Regions from separate parts of the Pseudoalteromonas sp. S408 genome, predicted to be linked through region 3. Evidence: predicted binding sites of a transcription regulator. Region 3 holds the regulator's gene; each other region holds the start of a gene.
The links. Region 3 encodes sigma-54, which starts transcription at its own class of promoters, with help from an activator protein. Its sites were predicted from a motif close to GTTGGCACGNNNNTNGNNT; they were not measured.
Positions count from the first base shown of each region.

Region 1 (3,223 bases), on a different contig from region 3:
ATTACCAAGCAATATAAGCCAGTGAAAGGTATGGATTCGCTCGATATTGAAATAGCGCATAACCTTTATTTGGGTAATAAAACAGGTTTTAGTGAAACACCTATTAAATTGTTAAATACCAGCGGCCCTAGTCAGCTTGTATTTGAAACAGACTTTAATAACGATGGCTTAATAGATCTTCAAACAATGGACTTGGACATTGGCCTTGGCACTATTGCTTCTATGGCTATGGGCGGTGGTAAAACTGACGTAGATGTAGAAATGAATATTTATAAGCAACAAGCAGATGGCTCATTTGCCAGCAAATCAAGCATAGAAATTGATCTTGAGATGGAAATAAATATGAGTAATGGCGATGCAACCCCGCCTTTATACATAGGCGATATAAACGGCGATAACAAAACCGATGCAGTCTATAAGTACAGCAAAAAAACGCTCTATGTTTACTACGGCGATGAGAACAATTTGCTGAGCAAAAAGCGTAAAAAAATAAAGTTAACTTTACCTAAAAAAAGTAAAGATATTTTGTTAGTTGATATTAACCAAGACGGTAAAAAAGACTTTGTGTTTAAATTTACCGAAGAAGATGGCACCAGTAAAATATCAACCCGCTTAAACTAACCACCTACACAAAAAGCCCAGTATTACTGGGCTTTTTGTGTCAGCTTTTACACATATTTACGCTTTAATACTGAGTAACGAATCAGATTCAGACAAGCCAAACTTTTCTTGAACAGCCGAGAGTATAGCGTCTTTATCTTCATCGTTTATTTGGCTTGAATACTGCTCGAGTAATTCATCAAGGTAACTTACTACCTCTTCTGTATTAACTTGCTCTAGTGAATTTTGTGGCGGTGGAGGCGGTCTTTGCCCTTCAGGGCGGCCAGCATCACCAATACTTTTAGCATCAAATTCAAGCTCGCTCATTAATTCTGCCAGCTCTTTAGTGGGTGAAATACCCTGCTCTTCAAACGCAGCTTGAATGCTTTTTGCATCTTCAGAGGTTAAGCTTTCGGGACCAAACTGCGCTAGCGTTTCTTTTACAAAATCACTTTGTTCTGACGTTAGCGATACAGCTTGGCTTTTTTGCTGCGGGATAAAACTAGTAGCGTTGTTGTTTATAGAGTTGATCATGTTAGTTTCCTTTCAACGTTCACGACGAGGTGGTTTATGTTCACTTAATTCTTGCTCGCTGATTTCCCCATTACCGTCAGCATCAATTTCATCAAAAATAGTCTGTGCGTCACCGTGAGGTGGTTTTTTAGTATTAAATTCATTAAAACTAATTGCACCATTGCCATCGCTGTCGAGAGTTAAGAAGTCTGGCTTAGGCGGTTTGTTATTACTTCCTTTTGCAGCAATATTGGCTGAAAAAACAATGCTAAGTAATACAATCATTGCCGTTGATGTTAAATGCTTCATAGTAATAACCTTATATTCAGGGCGTGTTGATAGCGTAAAATTACACTTTAAAAACGCAAAAAATGTGCAAACAATAAGGAAGTATTAAATAATTTAAAAAATTGATGTGTTCTAGGGCGTTCTGGTTGCTCAATTTACAATCAGCAGATAAGCTAACGCAAGCGTGTGTAAATGCGCGTAATACTGCCCTTAATTCTCAAAGCTGATATACTGCTTGAGCATATAAAACAACTAATTACAGAGCACTTTTATAAATAATGATTAATAACCAATTCCACTTAGCAGGCAAGCTGTGAAAACACCAAAACGCTTACAACCCCTTATCGATGACGGTTTAATTGATGAAGTACTTAGCCGACTAATGAGCGGTAAAGAAGCCGATGTATTTGTAGTTCGCTGTGGTGAACACATCCGGTGTGCCAAGGTTTATAAAGATGCTGTTAAACGCAGTTTTAAAAAAGCCGCACAATACCAAGAAGGCCGTAAAGTTCGCGGTGGTCGTCAAGCACGTGCCATGGGAAAACGCTCAAGTTATGGGCGCCAGTTAGAAGAAGAAATTTGGCAAAACGCTGAGGTTGATGCACTTTCTCGATTAGCTAGGGCCGGTGTACGCGTACCCGACACATACTGCTGTGTTGATGGTGTATTACTTATGGAACTTGTGTCTGATAGCGATGGCGATGTAGCGCCGCAGCTAGGCCATGTAAGTATGAGCAAAGAAGAAGCTATAAAACAACATAAACAAATGATGCATTACATTATGCTTATGCTGTGCGCGGGTATAATTCATGGTGATTTATCAGAGTTTAACGTGCTTGTTGACGATAAAGGCCCTGTGATTATTGATTTACCGCAAGCTGTAAATGCGTCTGCTAACAATAGCGCTGAAGCCATGTTTGCTCGTGACGTAAACAATATGCGCCGATATTACAGCGAGTTTGCGCCTGAGCTGTTAAATACTCAGTATGCCAAAGAAATGTGGGCACTATTTGAAGAAGCAAACCTAACACCTAACTCTATACTTACAGGTGAGTTTGAAGATAACAGCGAAGACGCTGATGTTGATTCTGTACTTGACGAAATCCAAGCCGCAGCCGATGAAGAACAAGAACGTTTAGCGCGTATCAACTTCTCTGACGACGAGTAATAACACTCATTTTTATGGTAATCGCTTTGCTCCCTTATTGCGGGTGTACAAAGCGATACCCCACCCCATAAACAGATTGAATCACACTCTCAGTTTTAGTTAATTCATCAAGCTTTTTGCGTAATTTTTTTATGTGGCTGTCAATTGTTCTGTGGCTCACAATGCGCTGATCGGTATACATGGTATCCATTAGGCTATCACGTGAATAAATTCTACTTGGGTTATTAAACAACGGTTTAAATAACTGAAACTCAACGTTTGTAAGCTCAATGTTGTTATTTTTATAGTTCACTTTGTAGGTGGTTTCATCTAACTGCATTGCCGACGTTTGAGCCTGTGACGTATTAATACGCCTTAAAATAGCTTTAACGCGGGCAACCAGCTCTGCGTAACTAAATGGCTTACAAATATAATCGTCAGCGCCTAACTCAAGCCCTAACAGACGGTCTATTTCTTCTACTTTAGCCGACACCATAATAATCGGTACTGTGGAAAAGCGCCTAATCGCTTTGCATAATTCAATTCCGCTTTGACCTGGTAACATTACATCAAGTAACACAAGGTTGGGCCTATTAATTTCAAGCCATGGAAGTACGTCATTCCCATGGTGTATTTGATGAGTATTAAAATGATGATTCATTAAAAAATCACTCA
Region 1 is NZ_PNDY01000013.1:117,644-120,866, forward strand. Features, by position in the region: gene CWB62_RS11860 (FG-GAP repeat domain-containing protein) at 1-621, shown strand, start outside; gene CWB62_RS11865 (hypothetical protein) at 679-1,134, opposite strand; gene CWB62_RS11870 (EF-hand domain-containing protein) at 1,147-1,422, opposite strand; gene CWB62_RS11875 (PA4780 family RIO1-like protein kinase) at 1,715-2,569, shown strand; gene CWB62_RS11880 (response regulator) at 2,604-3,223, opposite strand, start outside.
Region 1: CWB62_RS11870 (EF-hand domain-containing protein) is a predicted target of sigma-54. The motif match lies at 1,476-1,494, and genes of this name have one in related genera.

Region 2 (3,223 bases), on a different contig from region 3:
AAAAAATGGCCTAATAAATCATATTTACCCGTACCCGACAGCACAGCGTTTTATCCATCACTGGTAGGCGCAAGGACACACACATGAATATAAGCAAAATAGATTTAAACTTACTTGTATACCTCGATACACTACTTCGTGAGTGCAACGTTACACGCGCTGCAAATCAGCTAAGCATTACACAACCTGCTATGAGTAACGGCCTTAAGCGCCTTCGTAACCTTTTTAACGATCCTATTTTAGTTCGTACTAGCGATGGCATGGTGCCAACAGAACGTGCCATTGAGTTACAACCCGTCATTCGTGGCATACTCATGACGCTTGAAGAAACACTCGCACCAAACAGAGAGTTTGAAGCCAGCCAAAGTAAACGTGTATTCAGGATAATGGCCAGTGACTATGCAGCCAGTACACTTGCACCAAAACTACTAAGCAAACTGCACGAAGAAGCCCCAGATACAACGTTAGATATACTCACACCAAGCGACGTGACTTTTCACGATGTTGAAAACGGTAAAGTAGATATGGCAATTAACCGTTTTGAAAATCTTCCGCAATCGTTTCACCATAAGCGTATTTGGAAAGACAGCTTTTGCTGCCTAGTAAAAGCCGATAACCCAATAATCGAAAACTTCAGTCTTGATAGCTACCTAAAAGCTCGCCACATATGGGTAAGTAAAACAGGCTTTGGCGTGGGCGTTGGTATGGATCCAAAAGATGTGCAAAAACTGGGGTGGGTTGATGAAGCACTTGCTCATTTTGGTAAACATAGAAACATTGCCACATTTACACGTAACTACCATGTCGCCATTCACTTGGCAAAAGAGCAAAACTTAGTGGCTACTTTGCCATCAAAAGCGGCTAATATTTATTTAGACGATGCCGGTCTTAAAATTTTAGAGCCACCATTTCCTATTCCTCCTTTTGAATTAGACATGATTTGGAGCCCACTGCTGCACAGAGATGCTAGCCATATTTGGCTTCGTCAAAAAGTAGCTGAAGTGGCCGATGAACTAAAATAAATTTATTACACGATTATTTGTAAGATTTGCTAGGCGTCATAGTGTTTTTTCGCCTAGTTATTTTTATAAACTCTAGATACATATAAATATCAGTTACTTAACTCCGCCATTTAAAATGGAATGGCTCTTGCTTTAGTTATGATAAGTTTCATTCATAACATTAAAGAGGTCATTATGAACACCCTTCAAGGAACAGACGCTAATCATATTTCAGACATCATCCAAGTAATGAACAGCGGTATCGATTTTTACCAAAAAGCACAAGAGAATATTGAAGACCCCGCCATAGGGGCACTATTTCAGCGCATGATTGATGCGCGCAGAGTAAGTATTGAACGCCTGCAACCCTATGCTATAAACGAGCAAGGCGAGCGAGAAGAAGGGTCGTCATTTGCTGTTGAAGCACGCAGAGCATACACCGCGCTTCTTACCACGTTTAGTTCAAACAACGACAGCACCTATGTAAGCGAGCTTGAAGAGGTTGAGGACAAAACCTTAGCGGAAATTAAAGAAGCGATGGATAAACCACAACCTGCCGATTGTAAAGCCGCGCTTGCCGCAACACTCCTTACAATGCAAAGTTGTCATGCTGAAATGAGCCGAATGCAAAAAAGCTAACTAACCTGAATTGTTTTTTAGCTATTCAGTAAATTATTACCCATACAAACCCAGCAACAGGCTGGGTTTTTTATTACTCAAAAATCATGAATATGTTTTAGTTACATGTTAGAACATATTTTATACAAATATTTAATGTTATTAGAATATTTATTTAACTGTATTATTTTTCAGCTGTGCTAGTTTTGTTAATAGGATCCTAGAAACCTCGCTGTGGCGCCGCAGCTTTAATTAAAATAGTAAGGTCCAATATGAAAAATAAAACAGCTAAACTGCAAGATAACGCCGACGTAGACATGACCCCAATGCTTGATATTGTGTTCATACTGCTCATATTTTTTATTGTTACTACCTCATTTGTTAAACCCGTCGCCATTGAATTAAACCGCCCATTAGATAAACCAAGTATTGAAAAACAAAGTAAAAATGCAGTTTTCAGTATTGATGCAAATAACGGCGTTTACTTTTCAGGGAGGTTAATTGACTTAGAGCAAGTGTCGAACAACTTAGCCATGTTTGCAGCTAAATATGAAATAAGTTCGGTGCTTATAAAAGCAGATGAAAACAGTAAACACAATACGCTGATGACGGTGATGAATAACATTAAAGAGTATGATAACTACACAATAAGCTTAGTTTCTAATTAAAACCTATTAGCTAATCAGTGTTAAATATAAAACCAAAAAAAGGGCCTTTCGGCCCTTTGAGTTAAATAACGAAAGGGAGAGTTAGTTATTAAAAGCGGTACTCTGCGCCTACATAGTAGTATGCGCCGTTAAAGCCAAAAGGTGCTGAACGACGAGAGTATTCAAACACGCCATTACTACTTACAACAGTATTGCCGTTAGCGTCTACAATTGTGCCTGTACGAGAGTTACCAATTTCATTTTTGTCTGGGTATACATCAAGTAAGTTATTAGCACCCACATTCACAGATAGGTTTTCGTTAATAAAGTAATTAACTTTTACGTCTGTTAGTATTTCGGCACCGTAAGTTTGACGACCACCGTCTTCTACTGTGTATTCACCAAAGCGATTAAACGACAGATTAACGGTCCAGTCTTCGTTTTGATAAAGCGCACTTAAGTTAATACGATCTTCTGGTTGCCATTCTTCAATAATCGAAATTTCTTGATCTGAAAAAACGCTTTCAACTGGCACAGTTTCAAGACCTGAACCTGATGGTGTAAATAACGAAACAACTTCAGTTTCTGTAAAGTTAGCAGCAAGGGTAAAATCAAGTGAGCCGCCAAACCCTTCAGTATTGTAGGTTGCAACAAAATCTATACCGCTTGTTTCTGTGTCTGCACCGTTTAAGAAAAACTGGCCTGCACCGGCACCAGAGCTAACAAGCGCGGCGTCTAAACTAGTAGAAAGCCCTTTACCTAAACGGTTACTGATAACAATTCGGTCGTCAATATCGATTGAGTAGTAGTCGACCGTTACGTTAATGCTGTCTGTTACGTTATATACAATACCTAAGCTACGGTTTTGAGATTTTTCTTCTTTAAGTTTTGGAATACCTAAACTTTGTGCCAGTGTAGAGTCGTTTCTGAACGTTCCCACTTCTTCGGCTACTAATG
Region 2 is NZ_PNDY01000029.1:6,528-9,750, forward strand. Features, by position in the region: gene aceK (bifunctional isocitrate dehydrogenase kinase/phosphatase) at 1-67, shown strand, start outside; gene CWB62_RS16450 (LysR family transcriptional regulator) at 84-1,022, shown strand; gene CWB62_RS16455 (ferritin-like domain-containing protein) at 1,197-1,640, shown strand; gene CWB62_RS16460 (ExbD/TolR family protein) at 1,892-2,287, shown strand; gene CWB62_RS16465 (TonB-dependent receptor plug domain-containing protein) at 2,376-3,223, opposite strand, start outside.
Region 2: CWB62_RS16455 (ferritin-like domain-containing protein) is a predicted target of sigma-54. The motif match lies at 1,137-1,155, and genes of this name have one in related genera.

Region 3 (3,223 bases):
AGATCTTCAACAACGCGTAAAGCAACCGACTTACCAGAACCAGAACGGCCACTTATGATAATCAACTCCATTAATCACCCTTTAAATTTACTACGATTGGTCAACAATAATTTGATACAGCTCGGCGTCCGATTTAGCACAGCGTAGCTGCTTGCAAAATTCTTTATTTTTTAGTTTATCAGCTATCGTCGCTAGCGTCTTTAAGTGTTGCTGGTTATCGCCATCAGGTACGATGAGTGCAACAAAAATATCAACTGGTCGATTGTCTATAGCATCAAAGTTAATCGGTGTTTCACTTACTAATACTAATGCTAAAGGTTCTTGTGCGCCGCTCATTCGACCATGTGGAATAGCTATGCCTCTTCCTATTCCTGTGCTACCTAGCTTTTCGCGAGTTAATAAAGCGCCCAAAATATCTTGTTGAGACAAATACGGTAATTTATCGTGAGCAAGCTCGCTAATAAACTCTAAAATTCTTTTTTTACTATTAAAAAGGACCGCAGCTTTGCTGCAGTCCTGGCATATAAGTGAACTTAGTTTCATCATATTAGTGTCGAGCAAGCTTCTCTTTGTGTTTAATTACTTGACGGTCAAGCTTATCAATCAATGAATCAATCGCTGCATACATATCTTGATGTTCAGTGGATGCGAATAATTCAGCGCCACTTACATGAATAGTTGCTTCTGCTTTTTGATTTAATTTTTCTATATCAAGAATGACATGAACATTATTAATATGATCAGAGTGCCTTTCTAGCTTCGCAAATTTGGTATTTATATAGTCTCTTAATGAATCAGTTAGTTCTACATGACGACCAGTTAAATTTAGTTGCATAAGCATTACCCTCTTTGTTTAGCGTCTTAGATCAGACTCTTTCGCTGATTTGACGGTGGAATAGCAAGAGATTCGCGGTATTTTGCGATTGTACGTCTTGCTACTTTAATTCCTTGCTCAGCCAATATATCCGCAATTTTGCTATCACTCAATGGTTTTGCTGAGTTTTCTGCTGCGATTAGTTTTTTGATAAGTGCTCGTATCGCTGTGGATGAACATTCTCCACCATTTTCGGTGCTTACATGGCTTGAGAAAAAGTATTTAAGCTCAAATATTCCACGCGGTGTGTGCATGTACTTTTGAGTCGTTACGCGCGAAATTGTCGATTCGTGCATTTCTACCATTTCGGCTACATCATTTAAAACCATAGGTTTCATGGCTTCTGGACCGTGTTCAAAAAAGCCTTGTTGTTGTTTTACGATACAGTTAGTTACTTTTAAAAGCGTGTCGTTTCTGCTTTCTAAACTTTTAATAAACCATTTAGCTTCTTGTAAATGTGAGCGAATAAACTGGCTATCACCGCTCGACTTAACTGTACGCGACATTGCAGCATATTGGCTGTTTACACGAATTTTTGGCATGCTGTCTGGGTTTAGTTCAACAACCCAGCGGCCTTTAATTTTCTTAACTGACACATCTGGTATTACATATTCAGACTCTTCTCGCACTATTGTGTCTGCAGGCTTTGGGTTAAGCGTATGAATAAGTGTCATTACTTCTTTAAGCTCATCTTCTTTGAGCTTCGTTTTTTTCATTAATGTACGGTAGTCGCGAGCAGCTAACAAATCTATGTGCTCGGTTAAAATCATTTTTGTTTCGTCAATAAAAGGGGTGCCTTTATCAAATTGATTTAACTGAATACACAAACATTCTTGTAAGCTTCGTGCTGCAATACCAACAGGGTCAAATAATTGAATACGCTTTAAAACTGCTTCAATTTCATCAAGTTCAACCTCAACGTCATCGTCGTTATCTTGATTAAAGCTCTCTAAAATTTCTTCACAGCTGAGGGTTAATATGCCTGAGTCGTCCACGGCTTCAACTATTGCAATAGCAATCGCTTCATCCGTAGGGCTAAATGGCGTTAGTTGTAATTGCCACATTAAGTATTCGTGAAGCGTTTCAGTCGATGCACCTTGATAAATAGACTCATCTTCAGGCATGGGGCCTGAAGACGATGCTGGGGCGGCACTCATGTACTCATCCCAGCTAACGTCCATTGCCATGTCGTCACTGACGGTATCTTTTGCTAGGGCTTCACCACTGTCTTGTTCATACTCACTGGGGACTTCATCTGCAGATGCACTTACTGTCACTTCATCATTATCTGCTTTTTGCTCATTTTTGCCTGCAAGGTCATCGGCATAGTCTTGCTCCTCAACCTCAAGTAATGGGTTGCTGTCGAGCGCTTCTTGTATTTCTTGCTGAAGATCCAATGTGCTTAATTGCAGCAAGCGAATAGCTTGTTGCAACTGAGGTGTCATTGTAAGTTGCTGGCCCATGCGCAGCTGTAGTGATTGCCTCATGTATCTCTAACAATCCTTTTAAGTTGTTATAATTAATACTAGCAGATGCATACAAATAAGGCGTAAATGTTACAGCCTAAATTGCTCGCCTAAATATACATCGCGTACAGTTTTATCGTTTAATACGTGTTCAGGGGTACCAGAAGCAATCAGTTCCCCATGAGAAACTATGTAGGCTTTTTCGCAAACATCAAGGGTTTCTCTTACATTATGGTCTGTTATTAATACACCAATACCACGCTTTTTAAGGTGTTCAATAATTTTTTTAATATCCAACACTGAAATAGGGTCAACGCCGGCAAACGGTTCGTCTAATAAAATAAACTTTGGATCTGCAGCTAAAGCACGTGCAATCTCTACTCGGCGACGCTCTCCGCCCGATAGTGCCATACCTTTACTGTCGCGAATGTGTTGAATGCTAAATTCATCCAATAGATTATTAAGTGTATCTTCTCTGGCTTGCTTAGTGAGCTCCTTTCGAGTTTCTAAAATAGCCATTAAGTTTTGATATACGGTTAACTTTCTGAATATAGACGACTCTTGCGGCAAGTAGCCAATGCCTAATCTAGCACGACTGTGCATAGGTAAAAGAGTAATATCGTTCTCGTCGATAGATATTTTACCTTTATCGCTAGGGACTAAGCCTACAATCATATAAAACGTGGTGGTTTTACCCGCACCGTTTGGACCAAGTAAACCCACTATGCTACCGGCTTTAACTTCTAAGCCTACATTTTTAACGACTTCTCGGCCTTTGTAGCTTTTGGCTAATAGCTCTGCTTTTAATGTACTCATGGCTGACCTTTATCGCTTTTTTTTGGCTCCACAGGTACTAAAATGGTGTGCACGCGGTCAGTTGAGC
Region 3 is NZ_PNDY01000022.1:105,979-109,201, reverse strand. Features, by position in the region: gene rapZ (RNase adapter RapZ) at 1-71, opposite strand, end outside; gene ptsN (PTS IIA-like nitrogen regulatory protein PtsN) at 91-543, opposite strand; gene hpf (ribosome hibernation promoting factor) at 548-835, opposite strand; gene CWB62_RS15760 (RNA polymerase factor sigma-54) at 862-2,361, opposite strand; gene lptB (LPS export ABC transporter ATP-binding protein) at 2,431-3,156, opposite strand; gene lptA (lipopolysaccharide transport periplasmic protein LptA) at 3,153-3,223, opposite strand, start outside.

Region 4 (3,223 bases), on a different contig from region 3:
ATGGTCGCGTGTTATCGCCTCCATACTTTTTGCACGTAAACGCGTAATTCGGGTATCACCTAAATGAAAAATATAACCCGTAGCCGATTTTAAAATAAGCGCTGTAAACGTGGTCATCCAATCTGCTTGGCGCTGGCCAAGGTGATTATAGTTAACCGATTGCGAATACAGCCACTGATTTAAACTGGCCAATACCTTAGATACCGACTTTTTAACGGCCCAACTTGGCGGTGTATTTAAATACTCATTTATAAAGTGCGTTACCGATAACTGTGACGCCTGTTTAGCATTTTTTGCTGATGAACACCCATCGGCCAAGCAGGCAATAACCCCTTTTGACTCTTTTTCTTGCGCTTGAGTATTAAGAGCAGCAAACGCATCTTGGTTTTCGGTTTTTATACCTTTGCTACTGTGCCCACCAAACTCAACGTTAAGTTCGTTTGTAAGTGCGCTGGCTTTTTGGGTTTCATCAAACATAAATATGCCTTAAGTCACAGAAATAAGTTCAACGGTGCCATCTTCGTTTACTTCTGTGATATGGCCATCGGGTTCTTTCATAAACAACAAAGCACCTAAACCTAACAATGCGCTTGCAGCGATAATCATAAAGAAGGTTTGGTAATCAACTAATGAAAGCGCCGTTAAATATACAACAGCCCCTACATTACCGTACGCACCCGTCATACCTGCAATTTGACCCGTTAAACGGCGTTTAATTAGTGGCACAGCGGCAAATACAGCCCCTTCCCCTGCTTGCACAAAGAACGAACATGCCATGGCAGCTGCAACTGCAAGCCAAAGCGGCCAGCTAGCATCAACTAAACCCATAACAAAATAACCTACAGCTAAGCCCGTGGTTAGCACAATCAGTGTTTTACGACGACCCATTCTATCTGAAATCCAACCACCACCAGGGCGAGAGGCTAAATTCATAAATGCATAGGCTGATGCAAGTAAACCTGCGTACACCATATCAAGGCCAAACACCTCACTAAAAAATAATGGCAACATAGATACAACGGCAAGCTCTGAGCCAAATGTTGTAAAATAAAGAATATTTAAAACTGCCACTTGTTTAAATTCGTAACGGTGTGATTCTGGAACAGGTTGCTTAAAAATATGGCCGTTTATGTCGTACGTTTTATAAACTTCGTAAAGATAAAGCAGCACCAAAAATACATATGTACCAATAACAAAATTTTCTGAAAGTAAGTTTGCGCCAGTAGGCGATAATTTCCAAGTAAGTAGTGCTAAAGCACCGTACATAGGTAGCTTCATTATAAGAAGTAGTACAAAGTCGCCTTTACTCGTTACTTCCATTGCTCCTACTTTTTTAGGCTTAAAGTACGTGCCACCTTTTGGCGTGTCAGTTACGTTTACGTACCATATAACACCAAAAATGACGCTTAATACACCGGTTAGGCCTATCGCATAACGCCAGCCATCGTCACCGCCAAACATAAGCGCTAATACAGGCAATACCATAGCAGCAGCTGCCGAACCAAAGTTACCCCAGCCACCGTAAATACCTTCGGCTGTACCCAACTCATTTGCCGGGAACCACTCACTCACCATGCGAATACCAACAACAAAACCCGCACCAATAAAGCCAAGTGCAAAACGCGCGATAGCGGCTTGCTCAAACGTAGTGGCCAATGCAAACATAAAACACGGAATACTACATAAAATGAGTAAAGCCGCATAAACAATACGCGGCCCAAATTTATCGGTAAGCATACCCACCACAACACGCGCAGGAATGGTTAGTGCCACATTTAAAATAAGCAGCGTTTTTACTTGTGCCATAGTAATACCTAACGAACCCGCTATAGCGCCTAATAATGGCGCATGGTTAAACCAGACAAAAAATGAGATAAAAAACACCATCCAGCTTAAATGCAGTATTTTCATTTTTCCGCTAAACGATATGAGATTAAACCCAGTACTCGGTTGCATGTTATTTTTCCTTAGTTACGTTTGTAGTTATTTATAGCAGTTACTACTTTATTATTAATTACACTGCTGCATTTGTTAATTTCACGTTAACCATACTGAGCAATTAGTGAGCCAATAATTTATTTTATTAAAAATCATTGACTTATGTTTTCCCTAATTCGTTATAATTTTCATTTGCACTGTTAAGGTAATCAATGTGAGCACCAACAGTGCAATTACTTTTAACCCCGTTCTTGCCCACATATTCTAAAAATTGCTATTGTGTATAAAAATAATGAGAAGCCGCTAATGACTAAACCAGCCCTGACTTATCAACAACAACTGCGCTACTCGCGTCATATAATGCTGCCTAAATTAGATATAGATGGGCAAGAAAAAATATGGCAGTCTCATGCGCTCATAGTAGGCTTAGGTGGTTTAGGCTGCCCGGTTGCACAGTACTTAGCAGCATCAGGAGTAGGAACCTTAACGCTTGTAGATAACGATGTAGTCGATGCGACTAACTTGCAAAGGCAGGTACTTTATAAACAAACAGACGTAGGGTGCTTAAAAACACACGCAGCCAAAGCACAGTTAGCGAGTCTAAATGATGAAATAGATATACATACAATTGATGTATTTTTAGATGAGCAGTCAACGCTTGACGAGTTATTAAGTAATATTGATATAGTAATCGATTGCTCTGATAACTTGCTTACACGTAATTTACTCAATAACGCCTGTTATAAAACAAAAACACCGCTAGTTTCAGGCTCTGCAATTAGAATGGAAGGCCAAGTTGCCTGTTTTACCATGCAGGAAAATAGCCATTGTTACGCGTGCTTATCGCAGTTTATGTCTGATCAAACACAAAGCTGCTCAGAGTCAGGCGTGCTATCACCCATTGTAGGATTAATTGGCAGTATTCAAGCCACAGAGGCACTAAAAATGCTTGCGGGTTTACCAAGCGGCTTGAGTGAACACTTATTACTGGTGGATGGGCTCAGCATGGAGTTTAACCGCTTTAAAATCCCTAAAAATAGCCAGTGCCCCACATGTAGTCTATAACTCGGGTTTTGATTATTTTACTCCAAGTTATGAATAGCGGCGTAAAGTGTATCGCCTAATTTGTAGCTACTTTGCTCCCATAGCCTTTTAGAGTGCAAACAATACAAGGTTTGCCCATCAATATTTAACGCAAGTTGCCAAGAGCCGTTAATAAGTTCTGCATTAACAAGCACCCCCACTAAAACATTACTGTTATTTACATTTACTGGCCTATCGGCAC
Region 4 is NZ_PNDY01000014.1:53,821-57,043, forward strand. Features, by position in the region: gene CWB62_RS12930 (bifunctional protein-serine/threonine kinase/phosphatase) at 1-477, opposite strand, end outside; gene CWB62_RS12935 (NarK family nitrate/nitrite MFS transporter) at 487-1,956, opposite strand; gene CWB62_RS12940 (HesA/MoeB/ThiF family protein) at 2,245-3,003, shown strand; gene CWB62_RS12945 (ATP-binding cassette domain-containing protein) at 3,021-3,223, opposite strand, start outside.
Region 4: CWB62_RS12935 (NarK family nitrate/nitrite MFS transporter) is a predicted target of sigma-54. The motif match lies at 2,054-2,072, and genes of this name have one in related genera.